2 regions of the Herbiconiux sp. L3-i23 genome follow, and region 2 is predicted to be linked to the other one. Evidence: predicted binding sites of a transcription regulator. Region 2 holds the regulator's gene; the other holds the start of a gene.

Region 1 (11,936 bases), 370 kb from region 2:
TACCGAGCTCTCGCGCCATCACCGTCATCGCCGAGGCGAAGTGGACGCAGTATCCGCTCTTGTCGGTGAGGAAGGTCGAGATGACGTCGAAACTGTCGCCGTCCCCGTCGGCCTCCTCGGGAGTGTCCTCGTCGTAGCGGAACTCGCTCGAACGCAGGTAGCGCTGCAGCGCGAGCGCACGGTCGTAGTCGGTGGACAGCCCCTCCGTGACCGCGACGGCCGTTTCGCCGATGATCGCGGGCACATCGTCGGGCAGCTGCAGGTAGCGTTCCAACCCCGAGGAGGGCGGGGCGCTCCTCAGTTGATCGGCGGTCGGCACCAGCTCGAGGCTGGTCACTTCGAACTCGCCGGTGCGTCGGGGGTCGCCGATCGTCCCGGCCGCGAGGCTCTGCGGATCCCAGGCCCACTCGCCCTCGTCACCGAGGTCCGTCACACCGACGGCCGGGTAAGGCAGCGGCAGCCAGCGCCGCTCCGCGAACGAGTCGTCGATCTGCGTCACCACTTCGGTGCGCTCCACCTCGTCGGCGAGCCCCGGCGGTGCGGGGAACGACGCGAGCGGCCGGTCGCCGGGCAGTGTCTCTTCCAGCGGGGTCGTGCGCCACTCCTCCCCCGTGAGATCGTCGATCACCACGACGCGCAGGTAGATCGGATCGCTCGCGGACGTCGTGTAGCGCAGCGCCGTCACGTCGGCGCCGCGACGCAGATGATCGCCGAGCCGCACGAGCGGCTCGGCACCCGATGCGAAGACCGGCCGCAACGTCGTCCCGGACGCCGTGCTCTCCTCGAACGCGGGCGCCAGCGCCTGCCCGACCACTCCACCGGTCACCGCGAGAGCGGTGACGGCGAGCGCCGCGACCACCGGAGGCCGTGCCGCGAGCCGCTGCCGGTCGAGCCAGATCATCAGCAGCACCGCGGCGATCGTCACCGTGATGCCGAACAACTCCGGCTCCTCGGAGGCCGCCCTGCCCGGCACGATGGCGAGCACCAGCAACGGGATACCGGCGAGCAGCGGCCTGCGCGCGGACACGGCGATCGTCTCGACGAGGATCGCGACGGCGACGATGCCCGCCACCAGCACCAGGTCGAGTCCGTCGTTCTGCACTGCCGGCATGCTCTCGGCCGCGATGTGGGCGACCGCTTCGCCGACCAGCTGCCGAAGTCGTTCGATCGTGTCGCCGGTCGGGATCACGCCGAACGCGAGGGTACTGGGTGCGAAGAGAACGACGATCGTCAGTCCGCTCGCCACCACGGCCGCGGCCAGCGGCACCAGCCAGAAGCGGAGGCGTCGACGCACGAGGGCGGCGGCGGCGAGTCCCACCGCTCCGGCGAGCGCCGAGAGCCACCACCACGACGAGCCCGATGCGACGGCGCCCAGGTTGCCCGCGCCCGCGAGCGTCGCGACCAGGGCGGCCGCCGTCACCCCCGCTCCGGGAGTCGGCGTGGCCCGGCGAGTGTCGTGGTTGCGCTCAGACACGGGATGCTCCCGTCGACGCCGAACGCCACACCGCCGCCATGTCCGCACCCGGATCGCCGACGGCCACGCAACGCCACCCGGCGGCCCACAACAGCTCCGGCGCTTCCGCGGCGTCGACGATGATGGCCGCTCCGTGACTGTGCGGCGCGCGATGAATCGCGAGCTCGCGCCACTCGGCCTCGTCCATCGAGCCGGTGATCACGAAGAGGGGCGATGGCCCATCGGTCTGCAGCTCGGCGACCCGGAGGTGGTAGTCGAGCGCCGACGTCGCCGCCGACCGGCGCCCGATCGTCGCGAGCCGCAGCAGGGCCTCCCTCGCGGATCCGTCAGACACCGCCCCCATCTCGTGCGCGGCGCCATCGTGATCGGGCACCGTCGTGACGAGCGCGACTCCTGTGCCCTCGGCCGACAGGTGGTTGATGATCGACGCGGCGAAGCTCACCGCCCACTCGAACGCTCCGGCGCTGCGCCAGTGCTCGCGGCGGTTGTCGAGGATCAGCACGGCACGGGCGTCGTCGTGCCGCTGCTCCTGCCGCACCATCAGCTCGCCGCGGTGCGCGGTCGCGCGCCAGTGCACGTGCCGCAGCGCGTCGCCCGGCCGGTAGTCGCGGGCGATCACGTCGTCCTGTCCGCGCCCCATCATGGCCGCCCGGATGGTGGCGTCGGAGAGGGCGACGGGCGCGGCGAGCGCTCCTTCGAGCGTGAGGATGCGGGGCAGCACGATAAGTTCGTCGACGCCGCCGGTCGCTCGTTCGAGAAGGCAGAGGCCGAACGCATCGGAGCCGCGCACCGAGAGAGGCCCGATCGTGAAACGTCCACGCTGCTGCGCGACGGCGCGATAGACGACGGTGGACGAGTCGCCGCTCCAGCCGCGCCCCGACAGGGCCGGAAGCTCGCGGAAGTCGTGGCTCACCGAGAAGGGCACCTCGTCGCGCCAGCTGGCGGGCGGGCTCGGAATGAGGCTCTCGTTGCGGATCGTGACCGAGACGGTGGCGACCTGACCGACGCTCAGCGCATCGGGCGCCACCTGGCGCTGCACGGTGAGGAACACCCCGCGGGTCCCGACGAAGAGCAGGGAGGCGAGCACCAGGACGAGCAGCACCAGCCCGACGTAGAGCAGGGCCCGCCAGCCCGTGGCATAGGCGACGATGACGCCGACGGACCCGAGCGCGAGCGCGGCCCATCCGCGCACGGTCAGGGCAGGGAGACCTGCCGTGCGATGCGGACGCGCGCCGTCGGTCATGGTCAGCCTCGAGGCATCGGGACCGACGCGAGGACCGACTCGATGATCTCGGTCGCCGTGCGCGCCTCGCCGAGCCCCTGCCCGAGCGACTGCCGAGTGGGCAGCACGCGATGCGCGAGAACGGGCACGGCGAGTGCGGCGACGTCGTCGGGCAGCACGAAGTCGCGTCCGTCGATCAACGCCCGAGCGCGGGCGGCGCGAGCGAGTTGCAGGGTCGCGCGCGGACTCGCACCCAACCGAAGCGACGGGTGCGTCCGCGTCCTGCGGATCAGCTCCAAGAGGAACGCCTCGACCGGTGGCGACAGGTACACCGCGCGGGCGGCGGCGATCAGCGCGCGGACGCCCTCGGTGTCGAGCACCGGCTGCAACGAGTCGATCGGGCTGTGCCGTTCTCGTGAGCGCAGCATCGCGAGCTCCGCGGCCTCGTCGGGGTAGCCCATCGAGATGGTGGCCATGAAGCGGTCGCGCTGCGCCTCGGGCAGCGCGTAGGTGCCGTCCATCTCGATCGGGTTCTGCGTGGCGACCACCATGAACGGCGACGGCAGCGGCCACGTGCGACCATCGACCGACACCTGGCGCTCCTCCATGCTCTCGAGCAGCGCGGACTGGGTCTTGGGCGAGGCGCGGTTGATCTCGTCGCCGATGACGATGTTCGCGAACACGGCGCCCGGCTTGAACTCGAACGCGCGGGAGCCCTGGTCGTAGATGGAGACGCCGGTGACGTCGGAGGGCAGCAGGTCGGGGGTGAACTGGATGCGGCTCACCGATCCGCCCATCGTCCGGGCGACGGCGCGCGCCAGCATGGTCTTGCCGACGCCGGGGACGTCCTCGATCAGCAGGTGGCCTTCGGCGATGAGCACGGTCAGCGCCATGCGCGCGGCGTCGGGCTTGCCGTCGATCACCGTCTCGACCGCGGCGAGAGCGTCGGAGGCGGTGCTCGGCCGGTTCACCTCGGTGTCGGTCACGCGCGTGCCTTCCGGTTGCGTGCCTTGTAGCCCGCGAACACGATGCAGCCGAGCCCGAACACGAAGGACCACGGCCCCGCGCCGTAGACGAATTGCTGCAGGCTCCAAAGCCAATCGATCCCGCCATTGAAGGCAGTCGCAAAGTTGATGCTCTGCTGAATGAATCCGACGATCGCGAGGGCGGCGAGCGACCCCACTGCGAGGCCGATCCCCCAGTTGCGCACGAAGCGGATCGCCTCCGGATTGACTTCTGCCGGATCCGTGCTCTCCGAGACCTGCGGCGGCTGGTCCTGCGCCGAGCCGTCGGAGTCGAGCTCGGCGGCGATCTCGTCGAGACCGGCGAGCGCCCACGGATCGGAAGGCGGCCGGGATTCGGCTCTGGCAGGCGTTACGGGCTCGCCTCCTCGTTGGAAGGAGCTGCTGTAACGGGGATCGAAGGAACGGCCGGACTCGAGAGTTCCCATGGCTTCCTCACAGCGACGTCGGGTGGGTGGCGTTCACCCTAGTCGACCGGCCTTGTCGCTTGGCTGAACGGGTCAGCGTCGGACGTGTGAGGCGATGAAGGACGATGACCGCGACGATGCCGAGCAGCATCACACCGGCGGCCGCGTACGGCAGTGCGAGCAGGCCGGCGGACTCGAGCAGGCCGGCGCCGACGAGCGCGCCGCCGCCGATGCCGATGTTGAACGAGGTGGTCATCCATGCAGAGGCGAGGTCCCGGATCCGCGGTGACGCGATCTGCATCATCCGCGTCTGGAAGAGGGGCGCGAGCGAGCCCTGCACCAGGCCCCAGAGGACGAGCAGGACGACCACGATCCACGGCACGTCGGCGGTGAGCGCGAGCAGCACCAGGGCGAGCGCCGAGACGCCGACGGCGGTGACGATCGCCTGCACCGGGTACTTGCCGGCCACCATCCCCGACACCACGAGACCGATGGCGCCGGCGCCGCCGTAGAGGAACAGGAGAGGGCTGACCCAGGTCGGGTCGAAGCCGACCGGGCCGATGATGAACGGCGCCACGTAGGTGTAGAAGATGTTCTGGCCGCCGACCGCGAGCACGATCAGCACGCAGGTGCCGAGCACGACCACCAGCGTCGGGTCGCGTCTCGTGGGAAGCGGGATCTCGCCCGTCGCGAGCGAGACGCGGTGGTCGACGGGAGGCAGGAAGAACAGCAGCAGCGCCGCGAGCACCAGCATCGCGGCGGCGATCGCGGTGAAGGCGAGACGCCAGCCGAGCGCGTGACCGAGCGCCGTGCCGAGCGGGACACCGAGCACGAACGCGGCCGATCCTCCCGCCGCCGTGATGGCGACCGCGCGGGGCAGGAGGTGTTTCGGCACGAGGTGCGCGGAGTAGGAGCCCACGATGGCCCAGAACAGACCGTGGGCGAGCCCGCCGACGATGCGCGCACCGATGAGCAGCTCGTAGCTCGGCGCGATCGCGGCACCGATCGTGGCGAGAGCGTTCAACCCGAGCACCACGACGACGAGCCGTTTGCGCGAGTAGTTGCGGGTGAGGGCCGCGAGCGGCGCGGTCGCGACGACGACGGTCGCGGCGAACACGGAGACGAGCAGCCCGATCTGCGCCTCGGACACGCCGAGGTCGCGCGCCATGTCGGGGAGGAGACCGGTGGGCAGGAATTCTCCGGTCACCGAGACGAAGATGGCACCGGCGAGGACCGCGAGGCCGACGGTGGGGAAACGGGTCGGCGCGGAGGTCTGCATGTCGAACCTCATTTTAGTCGGCCACTACGCTTGACCCTCGTGACCACGAGCCTCCTCGCCCCCGAGACCGCGCACACGGGTGCGGGCAACTGGGTGCTCACCCTCGTCTGCCGCGACCAGCCCGGCATCGTGCACGCGGTGAGCGGCGCGATCGTGGAGGCGCGGGGCAACATCCTCGAGTCGCAGCAGTTCTCGAGCCACGACACGGGCCGCTTCTTCATGCGCCTGCAGCTCGAGACGGACGCGACCCGGGACGAGGTCGCCGCCGCGCTCGAGCCGGTGATCGCCCGATTCGGCATGGCATGGCAGCTCGACCGTGCCGGCCGCCCGAAGCGCACCCTGGTTCTCGTCTCGACGGCGGCGCACTGCCTCAACGACTTGCTGTTCCGTCAGCGCTCCGGTCAGATGCCGATCGACATCCCGCTGGTCCTGAGCAACCACGGCACTCTGCGCTCGCTCGCCGAATTCAACGGTGTGCCGTTCGAGTCGCTGCCCGTCGTCGACGCCGACAGCAAGGCGGCGTTCGAGCAGCGGGTGCTCGACGCGGTCGACGAGCACGACATCGAACTCGTGGTGCTGGCCCGCTACATGCAGATCCTCTCCCCCGAGCTGTGCGAGAAGCTGCGCGGCCGGGTCATCAACATCCACCACTCGTTCCTGCCCGGCTTCAAGGGGGCGAATCCGTACCGCCAGGCGCACGCCCGCGGGGTGAAGCTGATCGGTGCGACCGCGCACTTCGTCACGAGCGATCTCGACGAGGGCCCGATCATCGAGCAGAACGTGGTGCGGGTCGACCATTCCCGTACCCCCGAGGAGCTCGTCTCGATCGGTCAGGACGAGGAGAGCCGCACTCTGCGCCAGGCCGTCACCTGGTTCGCCGAGGACCGCGTCCTCCTCGACGGCGCCCGCACCATCATCTTCCGCTGACCCCGGTAGGGCGTTCCGGGCGAGCGCGCACGTTTCGGCGGGCCGCGTGCGCCGCAACGCACTCGCACCATCGGATATTGCGGGGATTAACGCACGTTTCGGCGGGCGCACAAGCCCGGAACGTGCGTTCTCGCGGGGTCACCCCAGCGTCCGGTCGCCCCTCGTCGATAGCGTGGAGCGATGAGCTCCTTCGATCCGCGCGCATTGCCCCTCGACAAGACCTCCGAATCGCGGCTGCGACAGGCGGGACTGACCTACCGTCTGGTCGACACGTCGGACGCCGACTGGTTCGGGACGTGGTTGCGTTCGGACGCTCGAGGCTTCCACGACGTCGACCCCGAGGACGCGGTGCTCGCGGATACCCGCGCCGCACTCGCCTACCGCCGCACCACCGAGGTCGTCGACCCGACTTCGTCGACCCCCGACGCCGCGATCGCGACCGTCAGCTCGTGGCCGGCCGAACTCACCGTCTCTCCGGGGCGGCTCGTCGAGGCGTGGGCGATCAGCGCCGTGACCGTGAGTCCCACCCATTCCGGCCGGGGCGTTGCCCGCGCACTCCTCGAAAGCGAGCTGCGCACCGCGGCGGCGGCCGGCCTGCCGCTCGCGGCGCTCACCGTGTCGGAGTCGACCCTCTACGGCCGTTACGGTTTCGCGCCGGCCGCGATGACGGCCGACTGGCGGATTCGCACCGCCCGCGCGAAGTGGACCGGGCCGATCCCGGACGGGATCGTCGAACTCATCAGCCGACACGAGTGGCGCGATCAGATCGACGACCTGTACGAGCGGGTCCGACTTCAGAACCCGGGACACATCGACGCGTGGGCGCGTCGCTTCGATCAAAAGGCGGGCCTCACCGGCGAGAGCCCCGAGCACGAGTCGCGCCGCCTCCGCGCCGCCCGGTACCTCGATGAGACCGGCGAGGTGCGCGGCCTGATGCTCTACCGGGTCTCGGCCGCCGACGACGCCGAGTTCACCGACCATAAGCTCACCGTCGACTCGCTGATCACCGAGACCGACGACGCCGAGACGGCCCTCTGGCGGCTCGCTCTCACAACGCCTCTGGTCAGCGAGGTGATCGCGCCGCTTCGCCGCCTCGACGAACCCGTGCGCTGGCAGATCGCCGACTGGCGGGCGGCGCTGGTGTCGCCGCGCGACAACCTGTGGCTGCGGATCCTCGATGTCCCCGCGACGCTGACCTCGCGTCGGTACGACTCCCCGGGCGCGGTGACCCTGCAGGTCTCCGATCCCCTCGGTCATGCCGAGGGCACCTGGATCCTTGGCGTCGGCTCCGACGGCAGGGCGACGGTCGAACCTGCCAGTGGCGCCGATGCCGCCACGATCTCGCTCGACATCGCCACGCTCTCGGCGATCTTCCTCGGCGCGGTGTCCGTCGACACTCTCGCTCGCGCGGGCCGGATCACCGGCGACGCGGAGTCGATCCGCCGAGCCGATGCGCTCTTCCACACCGCGACCGAGCCGTGGTTGCCCTTCTGGTTCTGACGCAGATCCTGCGTTCGCGGACGGCGATCGAGAGGGGCTGGCACTCGGCATACGAGAGTGCTAATTTCTGTTTCTAGAAGTTGAGTCACCCCGACTCAACTCGACTACTTCGACAGAAAGGAACATTCCGATGGCTATGAACTTCGACCCGTTCCGCGAGCTCGACCGCGTCGCCGGTTCGCTGCTCGACAACCGGAGCCCTCGCGTGATGCCGATGGATCTGTACCGCGACGGCGACACCTACGTGCTCTCCGCCGACATGCCGGGCATCGACCCCGGCTCGGTCGACATCGACGTCGACGGTCAGCTGCTGACCATCCGCGCCGAGCGCACCCTCACCAGCGGTGAGGGCGTCAAGTGGATCGCCCGCGAGCGCCAGTCCGGCTCGTTCCTGCGCCAGCTGAACCTCGGCCAGGGCGTCGACACCGAGCGCATCGCCGCCTCCTACGAGAACGGCGTGCTCTCGGTCACCATCCCGGTGAGCGAGAAGGCGAAGCCGCGCAAGATCGAGGTCGCGACCTCCGCTCAGGTCCTCGAGACCCACCCCGCCGCCTGACCTCAGGCCGCACGAGAAGAAGGGCCCCTCCCGGAAATCGGAAGGGGCCCTTCTTCGTGTCGAGCGAGAGACTCAGCCGAGGCGCGCCTTCAGGTTCTCGGCGAGCGCGTCGAGGAACTCGTCGGTCGTCTGGAACGGCTGCTCGGGTCCGACGAGCAGCGCCAGGTCCTTCGTCATCTTGCCGCTTTCGACGGTCTTGATGACGACGTCCTCGAGCTCGTGGGTGAAGTCGATGAGCTCCTGGTTGCCGTCGAGCTTGCCGCGGTGCGCGAGACCGCGCGTCCAGGCGTAGATCGAGGCGATCGGGTTCGTCGAGGTGGGCTTGCCGGCCTGGTACTGGCGGTAGTGGCGGGTCACGGTGCCGTGCGCCGCCTCGGCCTCGACGATCTTGCCGTCGGGAGTGGTGAGCACGCTGGTCATGAGGCCGAGCGAGCCGAAGCCCTGCGCGACGGTGTCGGACTGCACATCACCGTCGTAGTTCTTCGCGGCCCACACGTAGCCGCCCTCCCACTTGAGCGCCGCGGCGACCATGTCGTCGATGAGGCGGTGCTCGTAGGTGAGGCCGGCCTCGGCGAACCTGTCGGCGAATTCGGCGTCGAAGACCTCCTGGAAGAGATCCTTGAAGCGGCCGTCGTAGGCCTTGAGGATGGTGTTCTTCGTCGAGAGGTACACCGGGTAGTTGCGGGCGAGACCGTAGTTGAGGCTCGCGCGGGCGAAGTCGCGGATGGAGTCGTCGAGGTTGTACATCGCCATGGCGACACCGCTCGACGGAGCTTCGAAGACCTCGAACGACTGCGCTTCGGAGCCGTCGGCGGGCTGGAAGCTGACGCTCAGAGTGCCGGGGCCGTCGAAGCGGAAGTCGGTCGCCTTGTACTGGTCGCCGAACGCGTGGCGGCCGACGATGATCGGCTTGTTCCAGCCGGGCACGAGGCGCGGGATGTTCGAGATGATGATCGGCTCGCGGAAGATGACGCCGCCGAGGATGTTGCGGATGGTGCCGTTCGGGCTGCGCCACATCTTCTTCAGGCCGAACTCCTCGACGCGCGCCTCGTCGGGGGTGATGGTCGCGCACTTCACGCCGACGCCGTGCTTCTGGATGGCGTGCGCCGCATCGACGGTGACCTGGTCGTCGGTCGCGTCGCGGTTCTCCATACCGAGGTCGTAGTACTCGAGGTCCACGTCGAGATACGGGTGGATCAGCGTGTCCTTGATGCGCTGCCAGATGATGCGGGTCATCTCGTCGCCGTCGAGTTCGACGACCGTTCCCTCGACCTTGATCTTCGCCACGTGCGTCATGCTCCTTCGCTTGTGCGCGCCCGTCCGGGGCACCGCCGACGAGTTTACCCGCCGGGCCGGATATCTCGACATCGAGATACTTCCGCCTCGACGGATGCGGCGCCGTCGTGTCCGATTTCCGCTAGGTCGACGGCCCGAGGGCGACGAGGATGGACGGCATGCAGTTCGACGAGCGCTACCGGGCCATCCAGTCCCGGGACAGTCGCTTCGACGGCCAGTTCTTCACCGCGGTGCACTCGACCGGGATCTACTGCCGCCCCTCCTGCCCGGCCCGCACCCCGAAACCGGCGAACGTCACCTTCTTCAGCACCAGCGCCGCTGCGCACGAAGCGGGATTCCGTGCGTGCAAGCGCTGCCTGCCCGAAGCGACGCCCGGCACCCCTCAGTGGAACCTGCGCGACGACCTTTCCGCCCGCGCCATGCGTCTCATCGGCGACGGCGTCGTCGAGCGCGAAGGCGTGCCCGGTCTCGCGAGCCGCCTCGGTTACTCCAGCCGGCATCTCACCCGCGTGCTCACCGACGAACTCGGCGCAGGTCCCCTCGCCCTCAGCCGCGCGCACCGCGCCCAGACCGCGCGGACACTGCTCACCTCGACCGATCTCCCCGTGGGCGAGGTCGCGTACGCGTCGGGCTTCGCCAGCGTGCGCGCCTTCAACGACACGATCGCCGAGGTGTTCGCGCTCACCCCGCGCGAGATCCGCGCCCGCCGCACCGCCTCGATGCCTGCGCCCGGCACGATCGACCTGACCTTGCCCGTACGCGCGCCGTTCGACCCGACGGGCACCTTCCTGTGGCTCGCCGCCCGCGCGGTGACGGGCGTGGAGGTGGCGACCTCGTCGTCGTACAGCCGCACCCTCGCCCTCGCCGGCGGCCCCGCCTGGTTCACGGTCACCCCGGCACCGGGCGGCGTGCGACTCGTCGCGAGTCTCGCCGAGCTGCGCGACCTCCCCTCACTGGTCACCCGGGTCCGGCGCCTGTTCGATCTCGACGCCGACCCGGTCGGCATCGACGCCGCCCTCCGAACCGATCCGCTCATCGCCCCTCTCGTCGACGCGAGTCCCGGCATCCGCCTGCCCGGCACGGTCGATCCCGACGAGATGGTGTTCCGCGCGATCATCGGCCAGCAGATCACGGTCGCCGCGGCCCGCACCCAGCTCGGCCGGCTCGCCGCGACGGCGGGCACCCCGATCGCCGACGCCCCGGACGGCCTCACCACCCTCTTCCCCGCTCCGGCGCAGATCGCCCTCCGCGGACGTGAGGCGATGGTCGGCCCTCGGGCGAAGATCGATACCGTCATGACGGTCGCGGCAGCGCTCGCCGAGGGCAGCCTCTCGATCGGTTTCGGCGACGACCGCGCCGCGCTCCACTCTCGATTCACCGCCGTGCGCGGCATCGGCGACTGGACCGCCGGCTACCTCGCGATGCGCGTACTCGGCAACCCGGACGTGCTGCTCACCGGCGACGTCGCCCTGCGCGCCGGCGCCCGTCGCCTGGGCTTCGCGGACACGGTCCCCGAACTGGTCGCCCGCTCGGCGCCCCTGTCCCCCTGGCGCTCGTACCTCTCGCTGCATCTCTGGGCGGCGAGCGCCGCCCCCACTCCCCCACCGACGAGGAAGGACCCATCATGACGACGCAGACGACGCAGACGACGAGCGAAGTCGTAGAGAACGCAGTCGCGAAGAGCGCGGTCGTGGAGATCATCGACACCCCCGACGGCCCGTTCGGCATCATCGAGGGCGAGCGCGGTGTGCTCGCGTCGGGGTGGACGTCCGATGTCGACGCACTGCTCGCCCGGATCCCCGTCGCGCTGCGGCCCGACGACGTCGCGACGGGCACGACTCGCGCGGCCGCCGCGGCGCTCGCCTACTACGACGGCGATCTCGCCGCCATCGACACCGTCCCGGTCGAGCAGCTCGGCGGAGTCTTCCGCACGGCGGCGTGGCAGGCCCTTCGCCGAATCGCTCCCGGGGCTCCGCTCACCTACACCGCTTTCGCCGAGCTGACGGGCTCCCCCCGCGCGGTGCGCGCTGCGGCGAGCGCCTGCGCGACGAACGCGCCCGCGCTCTTCGTCCCCTGCCACCGAGTGCTGCGCACCGATGGCAGCATGGGCGGTTTCGCGTGGGGAGTCGATGTCAAACGCTCACTGCTCGTCCGCGAGGAGCGCCGAACGGCGTGAAGGCCGGGATCGGCTGAGATCGATCGGGCGGATGATGCCGCCGTCGCGGCGGGGCAGTAGCCTGTGCGCATGGCTGA
Region 2 (11,936 bases):
GCTCCACTCCCGCGACGATCGTGGTGACCGTGAAAACGTAGTCCTGACCGTCGACGAGTCCGCCGACATCGGCCTGAGCGGTCGTGCCGCCGCCGATGTTCACGGGCGTCCAGGTGGCCGATCCGAGGGCCCGCCACTTCACCCGGTAGCCGGTTCCCGGCGCGATGACGGCGGGAGGCGTCCAGGTGAGACGCACCACACCCGCAGCGAGAGGCGCCGCGGCCACACCGGTCGGCGCCCGGTAGCCCAGGTAGCGGGTCTCGGTGACCAGGTCGAACCGGGTCGACTCGACGCCCCACTGACGCTCTTCCACCCAGACCCGGTAGTTGCCGAGCGGGAGGCCGGTCATGCTGAGGGTCGCTCCGGTCCAGCCGACGGAGTTGTCGAGGGTGACGCTGCGCTGGTCGGTGGCGTTGGTCGCGAGGTTCAGATACCTCAGTCGGTACTCCCACTTGCCACCGACCTGGGCACCGAGCGCGATCTCCGCACTGAAGCCGGTCTGGCCGATGGTTGTGATCGTGGCGGTCGAGGCGGCCGCGTTGGCAGCGGGTGCGGGCGCGACGACGATCATCGCCAGCACACCGATGACGGCGAGACCGGCGACGAGCAGAGAGCGTGCCCGCCGGATCACCCGGCGCCCCGCACCTTGGCGACGAGGTCGAGGATGCCGCCGAGGACTCCCTTTCCGCCGCCGCTTCCCGTTCCCGGGTATTCGAGGTCGAGCAGGCGGGTGAGCTTGAGGCGTCGGATGCGGATGCTGACGCTCGCCGCGGCTCCGGCGACCGCGCCGGTCGCGGCGGTGGCCGCGACGGCGCCTCCGACGAGGTACGGCACGGCGGCGTCGCCCTGCAAGGCGAGGATCTCGGCGAGCCCGCCCTCGTCGGTCGGCGCCGGGGCGACCGGTGCGACGACGGCCTCGTCGGCCGCCGCCTCGATGGTGATGGTGTACTCGCCGGTCGCGGTGCCGCCCGCGAGGTCGGTGCCGGTGAAGACGAGGGTGTGCTGCCCTGGGGCGAGGTCCGCGGGGAGCGGGAACTGCGCGTCGACGGCGCCGCTGTCATCGGTCGTCCCCTCGACGAGCTTCGTCTCGGCGATCGACAGCCGCACGTTGAAGGGCGTCGACGGGGCGAGCGAGGCGCCGGTGACGCGGACGCCGGCGCCCACGATCGTTCCATCGGGCCCCGGAACGAGCGAGAACGAGAGTTGAGCTGCCGCTGCCGCGGTGGCCGCGGGCGTCGGCGCTGCGGCCGTCGGGGCCGGGGCGATGGGGGCAGGAGCGGACGGTTGCGATGCACCGGAGTCTCCCGTGACGGAGATCCAGACGGGTACCGCCGAGGACCGGGCTCCCCCGGCGATGGCGACGACCGAGGCGCTCCACGAGCCGGGCCGCTGACCGATGAAGGTCATCGAGGCCTGCGAGGCGGGCGCGGTGCGAGTGGAGACGGCACCGGCCGCGTCCGTTGCGGTGACTTCGACGGTGTCGACGTCGGCGGTGGTGTACCAGTCGAGGTAGACGGCGCCGTTCTCTCCGTGGGTGGAGGCGGAGACGATCGGTTCGTCGACCATGACCGCGGCGGCCGCGGCGGTCGGCGCGAACAGCGCGACGAAGCTCAGCGCCAGCACGGCGATGAACGCGTTGAACGGTCGCTTCACGACTCCCCTTCCCGCGGACAATCCTGACGGGCGCCGCGAGAATGCGCCTCCCCCCTTACGGGACGGTGTTCGCTGAGCGAACACCGGGCTCGCTGAGGGGCGGGCCCGCCCGTTGAGCGGAGCGATACGAAGGGACCCGCTCCCCCTGCTCGCTGAGGAGGCCCGCCAGGGCCGTCGCGAAGCGAGGAACCGCCCATCCAGCCGAACTTCGAGCCCACCGACCAACCCGCGTCGCATCGCGACGGCCGTGAACGGCCTCCTCAGCGACCAAGTGTCAGCCGCCCGTTGAGCGGAGCGATACGAAGGGACCCGGTCGCCCTGCTCGCTGAGGAGGCCCGCCAGGGCCGTCGCGAAGCGAAGAACCACCCCATCCGGCCGAACTTCGGGCCCACCGATCAACTCGCGTCGCATCGCGACGGCCGTGAACGGCCTCCTCAGCGACCAGGTGAACGAAGCGCGTCGACCTCGGCGCTGCGCTCTCGATACGCTCGTTCCTCGCTACTCGAGCCGTCTCGATACGGCGCTGGCGCGCCTACTCGACGACCGGTGGCGCACCCATCCGCCCGTTGAGCGGAGCGATACGAAGGGACCCGCTCCCCCTGCTCGCTGAGGAGGCCCGCCAGGGCCGTCGCGAAGCGAGGACCGGACTTCGAGCCCGGTCAGCGCTCGAGGGGGCGCCAGACCACGACGGCGTTCTGCTTGCGCACGCGCGCCCCCGCCCTGAGCGAGATGACGTCGCCCTCGGTGCCGGCGGCGAACACGCGGCTGCCGGGTCGACGCAGCAGCTCGTCGGCGAGCGCCGACTCGAGCTCGCGCACCCGTCCGCGCAGGCTGCTGACCTCGTTCTCGAGTTCGAGGATGCGCCGTATGCCTTCCAGGCTGATGCCCTCGGCGCCGAGACGGGCGACTTCGCGCAGCTGCACGATGTCGCGCATCGAGTAGCGGCGGGACTTGCCGGCGGTGCGGGTCGGGGAGACGAGGCCGATGCGGTCGTACTGGCGGAGCGTCTGCGGGTGCATGCCCGCGAGCTCGGCCGCGGCGGCGATGGCGAACAGCGGCGCCTCGATCATGTCGTCCATCCCCTCCCCCGTCACGCCGTTCTGGCCTTGCTGAGCAGGTCGTCGCGCGGGTTCTCGCTCGGGCCGGCGGCCTCGAACGCTTCGAGCGCCTCGCGTTGGGCGTCGGTGAGTCGGTTCGGCACCGCGACCTCGATGCGGGCGAGGAGGTCGCCGGTGCCCTTGCTGGTGGTGACGCCGCGGTCCTTGACCCGCAGCACCTTGCCGCTCGAGGTGCCGGGCGCGACGCGCAGCTTGACGGGGTCGCCGCCGAGCGTCGGCACCTCGATGGTGGCGCCGAGCGCCGCCTCCGCGTAGGTCACCGGCACGGTGATGCGCAGGTTGAGGCCGTCGCGTTCGAAGACCGGGTGCTTGCGCACGGTGACGGTGAGGACCAAGTCACCGGCCTCGCCGCCGTCGGGGCTCGGTTCGCCCTTGCCGCGCAGCTTGATCTTCTGGCCGTCGCTGACCCCCGCCGGGATCTTGACGTTGATCGGCTTGCCGTCGGCGCCCTGCAGGCGCACGGTGTCGCCCTTCGTCGCCGTCAGGAAGTCGATGATGGTGGTCGCCGAGACATCGCGACCCGGAGTCGGGCCGCCGAACCCGCGATAGCCACCGCTGGTCTGGCCGAAGCCGCCCTGGCCGAAGCGCCCGTTGCCGGGTGCTCCCCCGCCGAACATCGAGAAGATGTCGCCGAAGTCGGCCTGCGAGTATCCCGCGCCCGGTCGTCCGCCCCCGCCGCCCCCGAACATGCCGCCGAAGACGTCCTCGAACCCGCCCTGGCCTCCGCCGCCCGCGGTGAAGCGAGCGCCGGAGCCCATGGCGCGGATCTGGTCGTACTCGGCGCGCTGCGTCGAGTCGGAGAGCACCGAGTAGGCCTCGGAGATCTCCTTGAACTTCGCCTCAGCCGCGTCGTTGCCGGGATTCGAGTCGGGATGGAACTGCCGCGCGAGCTTGCGGTAGGCCTTCTTCACCGCCTGCTCGTCGGCGTCCTTGGACACGCCGAGCACCTTGTAGAAGTCCTTGTCGAACCAGTCTTGGCTTGCCAATGGCGTCCTGTGTGCTTTCTGACGTGGGCGTCGAGCCCGTGCGAGTTACGGGGACCCGATGCTATTCGGAAGGGGTGTCGACGACGACCTTCGCCGCCCGGAGGGTGACATCGCCGATGCGGTAGCCGCGTTCGACGACGTCGGCGACCGTCGGTGCGGTCACCTCGGGGTTGGGCTTCTGGAAGATCGCCTCGTGCTGGGTGGGGTCGAACGCTTCGCCCGGCTCGCCGAATCCGACGAGACCGATGCGCTCGGTGGATCCGCGCAGCTTCGACGCGATCGTGGTGAGCGGTCCGCCCTCGGCGAGGTCGCCGTGCTTCTCGGCACGGTCGAGGTCGTCGAGCACCGGGAGCAGTAGCTTCACGACGTCGCCGACCGCACGGTCGCGCTCGATCTGCCGGTTCGCCTCGGTGCGGCGGCGGTAGTTGGCGTACTCCGCCGACACGCGCTTCAAGTCGGCGAGGTGTACGCTCTCGGCCGACTCTGCCTCTTCGGCGCTCGCGGTGCCGGAGGACACGTCCTCGAGGAAGGACAGGTCCTCCTGCGAGAATCCGCCGTCCTCGTCGGCGCCGCCCGCATCGGGCGCGGCTCCGCCGGTGGGGGTCTCGATGTCGGGTCCCTCCATCGAGACGAAACCGGGCTCGGCCGGAGCCGACGAGGCGGTGTTTTCCGCGTCGTCGGCTCCGTCCTGCTGCGGGCTGCGGTCCTTCGGGTCTTCTTCTTCCTTGGGGGCCATCTGCAGCGGTTCCTTACTTCTTGTCGTCTTCGTCGTCGACGACCTCGGCGTCGACGATGTCCTCGTCGTTGCCGCTCGACTCGCCCGCCGGCGCACCGTCGGCCGGAGCCTGCTGGTCTGCCTGCGGCTGCGAGTAGATCGCCTGACCGATCTTCGTCTGGCTCTCTGCGAGCTTGTCGGCAGCGGTCTTCACCGCATCGTCGTCGTCGCCTGCGAGCGCCGTCTTCAGAGCGTCGACGTCGGCCTGCACCTCGGTCTTGACGTCCTCGGGCAGCTTGTCGTCGTTCTCCTTGATGAGCTTCTCGATCGAGTAGACCATCTGCTCGGCGCTGTTGCGGACCTCGGCGGCCTCGCGGCGGCGCTTGTCCTCGGCCGCGTGCTCCTCCGCCTCGCGGACCATGCGCTCGATGTCCTCCTTGGGCAGCGACGAGCCGCCCGAGATGGTGATGGTCTGCTCCTTGCCGGTGCCCTTGTCCTTCGCGGAGACCTGCACGATGCCGTTGGCGTCGATGTCGAAGGTCACCTCGACCTGCGGCACGCCGCGGGGGGCCGGAGCGATGCCGGTGAGCTCGAAGGTGCCGAGCGGCTTGTTGTCGCGGGTGAACTCGCGCTCGCCCTGGAAGACCTGGATGGCGACCGACGGCTGGTTGTCGTCGGCGGTCGTGAAGGTCTCGCTGCGCTTGGTGGGGATGGCGGTGTTGCGCTCGATGAGCTTCGTCATGATGCCGCCCTTGGTCTCGATGCCGAGCGACAGCGGGGTGACGTCGATGAGGAGGACGTCCTTGCGCTCGCCCTTCAGCACACCGGCCTGCAGGGCGGCGCCGACGGCGACGACCTCGTCAGGGTTGACGCCCTTGTTGGGCTCCTTGCCGGTCTCCTGCTTCACGAGCTCGCTGACGGCGGGCATACGGGTCGAGCCACCGACGAGCACCACGTGGGCGATGTCGCCCACCTTGATGCCGGCCTCCTTGATGACGTCCTCGAACGGCTTCTTGGTGCGGTCGAGGAGGTCCTTGGTGAGGTCCTCGAACTTGGCACGGGTGAGGGTCTCGTCGAGGTTGGCGGGGCCGTTCTCGGTGAGCGAGAGGTAGGGCAGCTGAATGCTCGTCGAGGTCGAGCTCGACAGCTCCTTCTTCGCCTGCTCCGCGGCCTCCTTGAGGCGCTGCAGCGCGATCTTGTCCTTCGAGACGTCGACACCGGTCGAGTCCTTGAACCGCTGGATCAGCCACTCGACGACGCGCTGGTCCCAGTCGTCGCCGCCGAGGCGGTTGTCACCGGCCGTGGCACGGACCTGGATGGTCGAGAAGTCGTCGTCCTTGCCCACTTCGAGCAGCGAGACGTCGAAGGTTCCGCCACCGAGGTCGAAGACGAGGATGAGCTCGTCCTCCTTGCCGCGGTCGAGGCCGTAGGCGAGGGCGGCCGCGGTGGGCTCGTTGATGATGCGCAGGACGTTGAGTCCCGCGACCTCGCCGGCCTCCTTGGTGGCCTGACGCTCGGCGTCGTTGAAGTAGGCGGGGACGGTGATGACCGCGTCGGTCACCGTGTCGCCGAGGTACTGCTCGGCGTCGCGCTTGAGCTTGCCGAGGATGCGAGCCGAGATCTCCTGCGGGGTGTACTTCTTGCCGTCGATCTCGGTGGTCCAGTCGGTGCCCATGTGGCGCTTGACGCTCGAGATGGTGCGGTCGACGTTGGTGACCGCCTGACGCTTGGCGGTCTCGCCGACAAGGACGTCGCCGTCCTTCGTGAAGGCGACGACGGAGGGGGTGGTGCGGAAGCCCTCGGCGTTCGCGATGACGACGGGCTCGCCGCCTTCGAGGACCGAGACCACCGAGTTGGTGGTTCCGAGGTCGATGCCTACTGCACGTGCCATGTTGTGTGTTTCTCCTTCTGTGGCCTTCGAGGCCGTCGGTCTTTCGGTCGGAGCGACCCGGGGGTCGCGGAAGTCGGATCGGGCACGAGCCTGACGGGCAGACTTGAGCCTTGATGACTCAACGCTAGTACGCGACCGTTTCCGGGTCAAGACGAGGAGCGAAAAACTTGAGTCGGGCGGACTCAAGTCGAGTCGAGTCGGGCATACGGCGGAGGCCCCGCACCACGCCGACGCGGTACGGGGCCTCTCGAGGATGCGCTCCGATCAGATCTGCTGCTTGCGGCGGGTGCGCGCGGCACCGATCCACCACGCGGCTGCGCCGAACAGGGCCATCAGGATCAGGAGTCCGATTCCCCCGGTCACCAGCATGTCGGTCGCGCTCGTCGCCGAGGACGCGGGCGATGCCGCGGCGTCGTCCGCCGACTCGTCGCTCGACCCCGCCGACTCGTCGTCCGCCGTGTCGGTGCCGATGACGGTTCCCTTCACCGGGGCGGCCAGTGTCGAGGCTGCCGCGGCGGGGGCCGCCTCGACGAGAGCGCGGGTGCCACGTCCACCGTTCGAGCCTGAGCCGCTGCCCGACCCGCTGCCGGAGTTCGAGCCGTTGCCGGTGCCGTTGCCGTTGCCGTTACCGTTGCCGCCGCCGTTTCCGGTGGCCGGGTTCGGGCCGGTGGGAGTGCTGTCGCTGACGTCGGGCGTGCCGTCGTTGTCGTCGTCGGGATCCGTGATGTTCGGGATCCCATCGCCGTCGACGTCCGGGTCCGACGCGTTCGGGATTCCGTCGCCGTCGATGTCGGTGTCGAGCTCGTTGGGGATGCCGTCGCCGTCGATGTCACCGGGGGTGCCGATGCCGTTCGGGGTCTCGTCGGAGCCGTTCGGGATGCCGTCGCCATCGGCGTCGGAATCGGAGCCGTTCGGCACACCGTCACCATCCACATCGGGGTCGAAGACGTTGTTCACGCCATCGCCGTCCACGTCCGGGTCCTGCCCGTTCGGGATGCCGTCACCGTCCACATCGGGATCGGATCCGTTCGGGATGCCGTCGCCGTCCACGTCCGGGTCGAGTCCGTTCGGGATGCCGTCGCCGTCCACGTCCGGGTCCTGCCCGTTCGGGATGCCGTCGCCGTCCACGTCGGGGTCGGATCCGTTCGGGATGCCGTCGCCGTCGATGTCGTCTGAGGTGCCCACACCGGTGTCGCCGGGCTGCGAGCCCGGGCCGGCAGGCGTCGGGTCGGACCCGTTCGGAACGCCGTCCCCGTCGATGTCGTCGTCGTTCGCGTTGTTGCGTCCGTCGCCGTCGATGTCGGAGTCCTGGTCGTTCGGGATGCCGTCGCCGTCGATGTCGCCGGGCGTGCCGATGCCGTTCGGGGTCTCGTCGGAGCCGTTCGGGATGCCGTCGCCGTCGGCGTCGGGGTCCGAGGCGTTCGGAACGCCGTCACCATCCACGTCGGGATCGAAGACGTTGTTGATGCCGTCGCCGTCCACATCCGGGTCGGAGCCGTTGGGGATGCCGTCGCCGTCCACATCCGGGTCGGAGCCGTTGGGGATGCCGTCGCCGTCCACATCCGGGTCCGAGCCGTTCGGAAGGCCGTCGCCGTCCACATCCGGGTCCTGCCCGTTGGGAATGCCGTCACCGTCCACATCCGGGTCCGAGCCGTTCGGAAGACCGTCGCCGTCCACATCCGGGTCCTGCCCGTTCGGGATGCCGTCACCGTCCACGTCGGGGTCGACGCCGTTGGGGATTCCGTCGCCGTCGATGTCGTCGTCGATCGCGTCGGGGATGCCGTCGCCGTCGATGTCACCGGGGCGACCGGGGCCCGTGCCGGTGGGCTGCGAGCCGGGGCCGGCAGGCGTCGGGTCCGAGGCGTTCGGGATTCCGTCGCCGTCGATGTCGTCGTCGAAGACGTTGTTCACGCCGTCGCCGTCCATGTCGGCGTCGTCCTCGTTGCGGATGCCGTCACCGTCGATGTCCTCGGGGGTACCGATGCCATGCGGGGTGCTGTCGGACCCGTTCGGGATCCCGTCGCCGTCGGCGTCCGCGTCGTCCTCGTTGCGGATTCCGTCGCCGTCGATGTCGTCGTCGAAGACGTTGTTCACGCCGTCGCCGTCGATGTCGGGGTCGAGCTCGTTCGGGATGCCGTCACCGTCGATGTCGGAAACCGTGCCGGTGCCCGTGCCGCCCGGCTGCGAGCCGGGGCCCGCAGGCGTCGGGTCCGAGGCGTTCGGGATTCCGTCGCCGTCGATGTCGTCGTCGAACACGTTGTTCACGCCGTCGCCGTCCATGTCGGCGTCATCCTCGTTGCGGATGCCGTCGCCGTCGATGTCCTCGGGGGTGCCGAGACCGTTCGGGGTGCTGTCGGAGGCGTTGGGGATGGCGTCGCCGTCCGCGTCGGAGTCGGATCCGTTCGGGATGCCGTCGCCGTCGATGTCGTCGTCGAACACATTGTTCACGCCGTCGCCGTCGATGTCGGGGTCGTCCTCGTTGCGGATCCCGTCGCCGTCGAGGTCGTCGGAGGTGCCGAGACCGGCGTCCCCGGGCTGTGAGCCAGGGCCGGCAGGAGTCTCGTCGGAGGCGTTCGGGATTCCGTCGCCGTCGATGTCGTCGTCGTTCGCGTTGTTGCGACCGTCGCCGTCCATATCGACGTCGTCCTCGTTCGGGATGCCGTCACCGTCGATGTCGCCGGGCGTGCCGATGCCGTTCGGGGTGCTGTCCGATCCGTTCGGGATGCCGTCGCCGTCGGCGTCGGAATCGATCCCGTTGGGGATGCCGTCGCCATCGATGTCGTCGTCGAACACGTTGTTCACGCCGTCGCCGTCGACATCGGGGTCGATGCCGTTCGGGATGCCGTCGCCATCGAGGTCGCCGGTGTCGCCGAGGCCGTTCGGGGTCTCGTCGGAGCCGTTCGGCGACCCGTCGCCGTCGGCGTCGTCGTCGTCCTCGTTGCGGACGCCGTCACCGTCGATGTCGTCGTCGACCGCGTTGTTGCGCCCGTCGCCGTCGATGTCGGCGTCATTCTCATTCGGGATGCCGTCGCCGTCGATGTCACCGGGCGTGCCGATGCCGTTCGGGGTCTCGTCGTCCTCATTCGGGATTCCGTCGCCGTCAGCGTCGGGGTCGGAGGCGTTCGGAACGCCGTCGCCATCCACATCGGGGTCGAAGACGTTGTTCACGCCGTCACCGTCGACGTCGGGGTCGGTGCCGTTCGGGATGCCGTCGCCGTCGATGTCGGGGTCGATCGCGTTGGGGATGCCGTCACCGTCGGTGTCGGGTCCTGTGGCGGGCGTCGGGTCCGTCGCCGGCAGATGGTCGGGAGTGGTCGCCGCGCTGGGCGTGACGGTGCTGTTCCACGCCGTCCACGAGCTCGCGCCCATCGCATTGCGGGTGCGAACGCGCAGCTGGTAGCCGGCGCCGTTCTCGAGGCCGTCGATGCGGAAGGCGTTGTACTCGATCGAGGAGACGCCGTTGTGGTCGACCAGGACGGTGCCCACGTCGGTCGCCGATGCGGCGGTCCAACGTCCGGCCGTCGCGCCCGTTGTGCGGGCGATCTGCCACTCGAGCGACGTGACGGGCCGCGCCGCGGTCGACGTGCCGGCGAGGCTCGACACGATCGCGCCGTCCTGCGGGCCGGCGATGACGAATCGCGGAGCGTCGGGAGCGGCGATGGGAGCCACGGTGCCCGAGGTGGAGCGAGTCGTGTCCACCCGGTTGGTGGCTCGGACGCGCACACGGTAGGTCTCGCCGTTGGTCAGCCCGCTGAAGACGTAGGTGCCGCCGATGAGAGTCGGGGTGGCCACGACCCAGCTCCCGGAGTGCGTCCAGCCCCCGTCGTGTGCGGGCGAGGCGCCGCCCTGCAGCAGACCCGGGCTGGCGGGCGCGGGCTGGCTGTTCGGCGAGGGGACCGGCTGGAAGTTCAGGCGCGTGATCTCCCAGGTCAGCGAATCGATCGGAGCGGCATCGGTCGCGTGGGGGTCGATCGTGACCGACAGGGTCGAGTCGCCGGCGGTCATCGAGGTGAACTCCGGCCCCTCCGGCGCGGTGATCGGTCGGAAGGAGGAGGTCTGCGCCCACGCGCTCGGACCGCTCGCGTTGTTCGCGCGAACGCGGACCAGATAGTCGGTCCCGTCGATGAGCGGCTGGATGGAGAACAGGCCCGATCCCGAGGTCGGGGTGACGCTCTGCCAGGTCGGGTTCGACCCCGCAACGGCGTACTCCCACTCGGCGTCGGCGGCTGCGCTCGGGTTCGCGGCGGACGTCGGGAAGGTCACCTGCAGGCGCACCTCTCCGTTCGCCGCGGCGACCGTGCCGATCACAGGGGTTCCCGCGGCGGCGATGGGGCGCAGCGTGGCGGTCTCGACCCACGAGCCGGCGCCCGACTGGTTGATCGAGCGGACGCGCAGTCGGTAGTCGGTGCCGTTGGCCAGGCCGGAGAAGGTCGACAGGCCGGACGCCACGGTGGGAGTGACGGCGGCGTAGGTGCCGACGACGCCCGACGTGACGGTGGCGATCTGCCACTCGACGCCGGTCGAGGGCGCCGCAGCGCTGCTCGGCACCGTGATCCGCGCCGACAACGAGGCGTCGCCGCGCGTCGCCGAGACGACGACCGGTGCTCCCGGCAATTCGACCGGGGTGACGGGAGCTGCGGCGTATCGCCACTGGCTTCCCGCGACGGAGTTCATCGAATAGACGCGCAGGCGGTAGGCCGTGCCGTTGTCGAGGCCGCTGATGACCCAGACTCCGTCGGTGAGCACCGGGTACACCCGGCTCCACGAGGTGACGCCGTCGGTGGTGGTTCCCACGTGCCAGACGGCGGCGTTCGCGTTGCTCGGGTTCGCGTCGGTGGATGGGAAGGAGACATCGGCGAGGATCCGGCCGTCCGCGGGGGTCAGCGAGCCGATCACCGGCTGCGCCGGCTCTGCGATGGCGCGGACGGTGGACGACTCGGTCCAGGCGCCGGCTCCTGCCGAGTTGATGGCGCGGGTGCGCACCCGGTACTCGGTGCCGGCGGTGAGGTTGTCGAAGGTGCGGGTGACGCCGTCCGCCGAGACGGCGGGCGTGATGGCGGTCCAGCCGACGGGGCTGCCCGCCACCATCTCGGTGATCTGCCACTCGTTCGAGACGACGGGTGCCTGCGTGGTGCCGGTGTAGACGGCGGAGACGGTGAACGCCCGCAGCCACTGCAGGGGCGTGCTCACCGTCGGCGCCGCGGGCGCGGCGACGGGACGCAGCACACCGCTCGTCACCCACGCGCTCGAACCCATGCCGTTCTTGGCACGTACGCGGAAGCGGTAATCCGTTCCATTGGTGAGGCCGGAGATTTGGAACGGGTCTGACCCGCTCACGGTGGCCGCAGTCCACGTATTCGTGGAAGTCGGCGCGTACTGCCACTCGGCGGCGGAGTACTGGCTCGGCTGAGCCGCCGAGGTCGGGAAGGTGACGCTGGTGAGAATACGACCGTTGTCGCCAGAGCTGAGACCGATGACGGGCGCGGCGGGTGCGCCGTAGGGCGTGGCCGAGGCGACGGAGGAGGTGGTCTGCTCTCCGCCCGCGTCGAGGGTGGTCACCGAGAAGTCGTAGG

Evidence for each region. The regulator HspR, encoded in region 2, represses chaperone genes until heat shock. The targets are predictions, from matches to a motif close to AAGTTGAGTCNNNNNGACTCAACTT.
Region 1: a site for HspR is predicted at 7,909-7,933, ahead of NGH83_RS12900 (Hsp20/alpha crystallin family protein). Genes of this name have one in related genera too.

The regions. Positions count from the first base shown of each region.
Region 1 is NZ_AP025737.1:2,696,274-2,708,209, forward strand. Features, by position in the region: gene NGH83_RS12865 (DUF3488 and transglutaminase-like domain-containing protein) at 1-1,474, opposite strand, end outside; gene NGH83_RS12870 (DUF58 domain-containing protein) at 1,467-2,717, opposite strand; gene NGH83_RS12875 (MoxR family ATPase) at 2,720-3,682, opposite strand; gene NGH83_RS12880 (hypothetical protein) at 3,679-4,146, opposite strand; gene NGH83_RS12885 (MFS transporter) at 4,154-5,404, opposite strand; gene purU (formyltetrahydrofolate deformylase) at 5,444-6,331, shown strand; gene NGH83_RS12895 (GNAT family N-acetyltransferase) at 6,512-7,831, shown strand; gene NGH83_RS12900 (Hsp20/alpha crystallin family protein) at 7,962-8,387, shown strand; gene NGH83_RS12905 (NADP-dependent isocitrate dehydrogenase) at 8,460-9,674, opposite strand; gene NGH83_RS12910 (AlkA N-terminal domain-containing protein) at 9,842-11,311, shown strand; gene NGH83_RS12915 (methylated-DNA--[protein]-cysteine S-methyltransferase) at 11,308-11,859, shown strand; gene NGH83_RS12920 (GNAT family N-acetyltransferase) at 11,929-11,936, shown strand, end outside.
Region 2 is NZ_AP025737.1:3,066,945-3,078,880, forward strand. Features, by position in the region: gene NGH83_RS14660 (fibronectin type III domain-containing protein) at 1-631, opposite strand, end outside; gene NGH83_RS14665 (hypothetical protein) at 628-1,653, opposite strand; gene NGH83_RS14670 (heat shock protein transcriptional repressor HspR) at 2,313-2,732, opposite strand; gene NGH83_RS14675 (DnaJ C-terminal domain-containing protein) at 2,744-3,757, opposite strand; gene NGH83_RS14680 (nucleotide exchange factor GrpE) at 3,819-4,493, opposite strand; gene dnaK (molecular chaperone DnaK) at 4,507-6,363, opposite strand; gene NGH83_RS14690 (fibronectin type III domain-containing protein) at 6,628-11,936, opposite strand, start outside.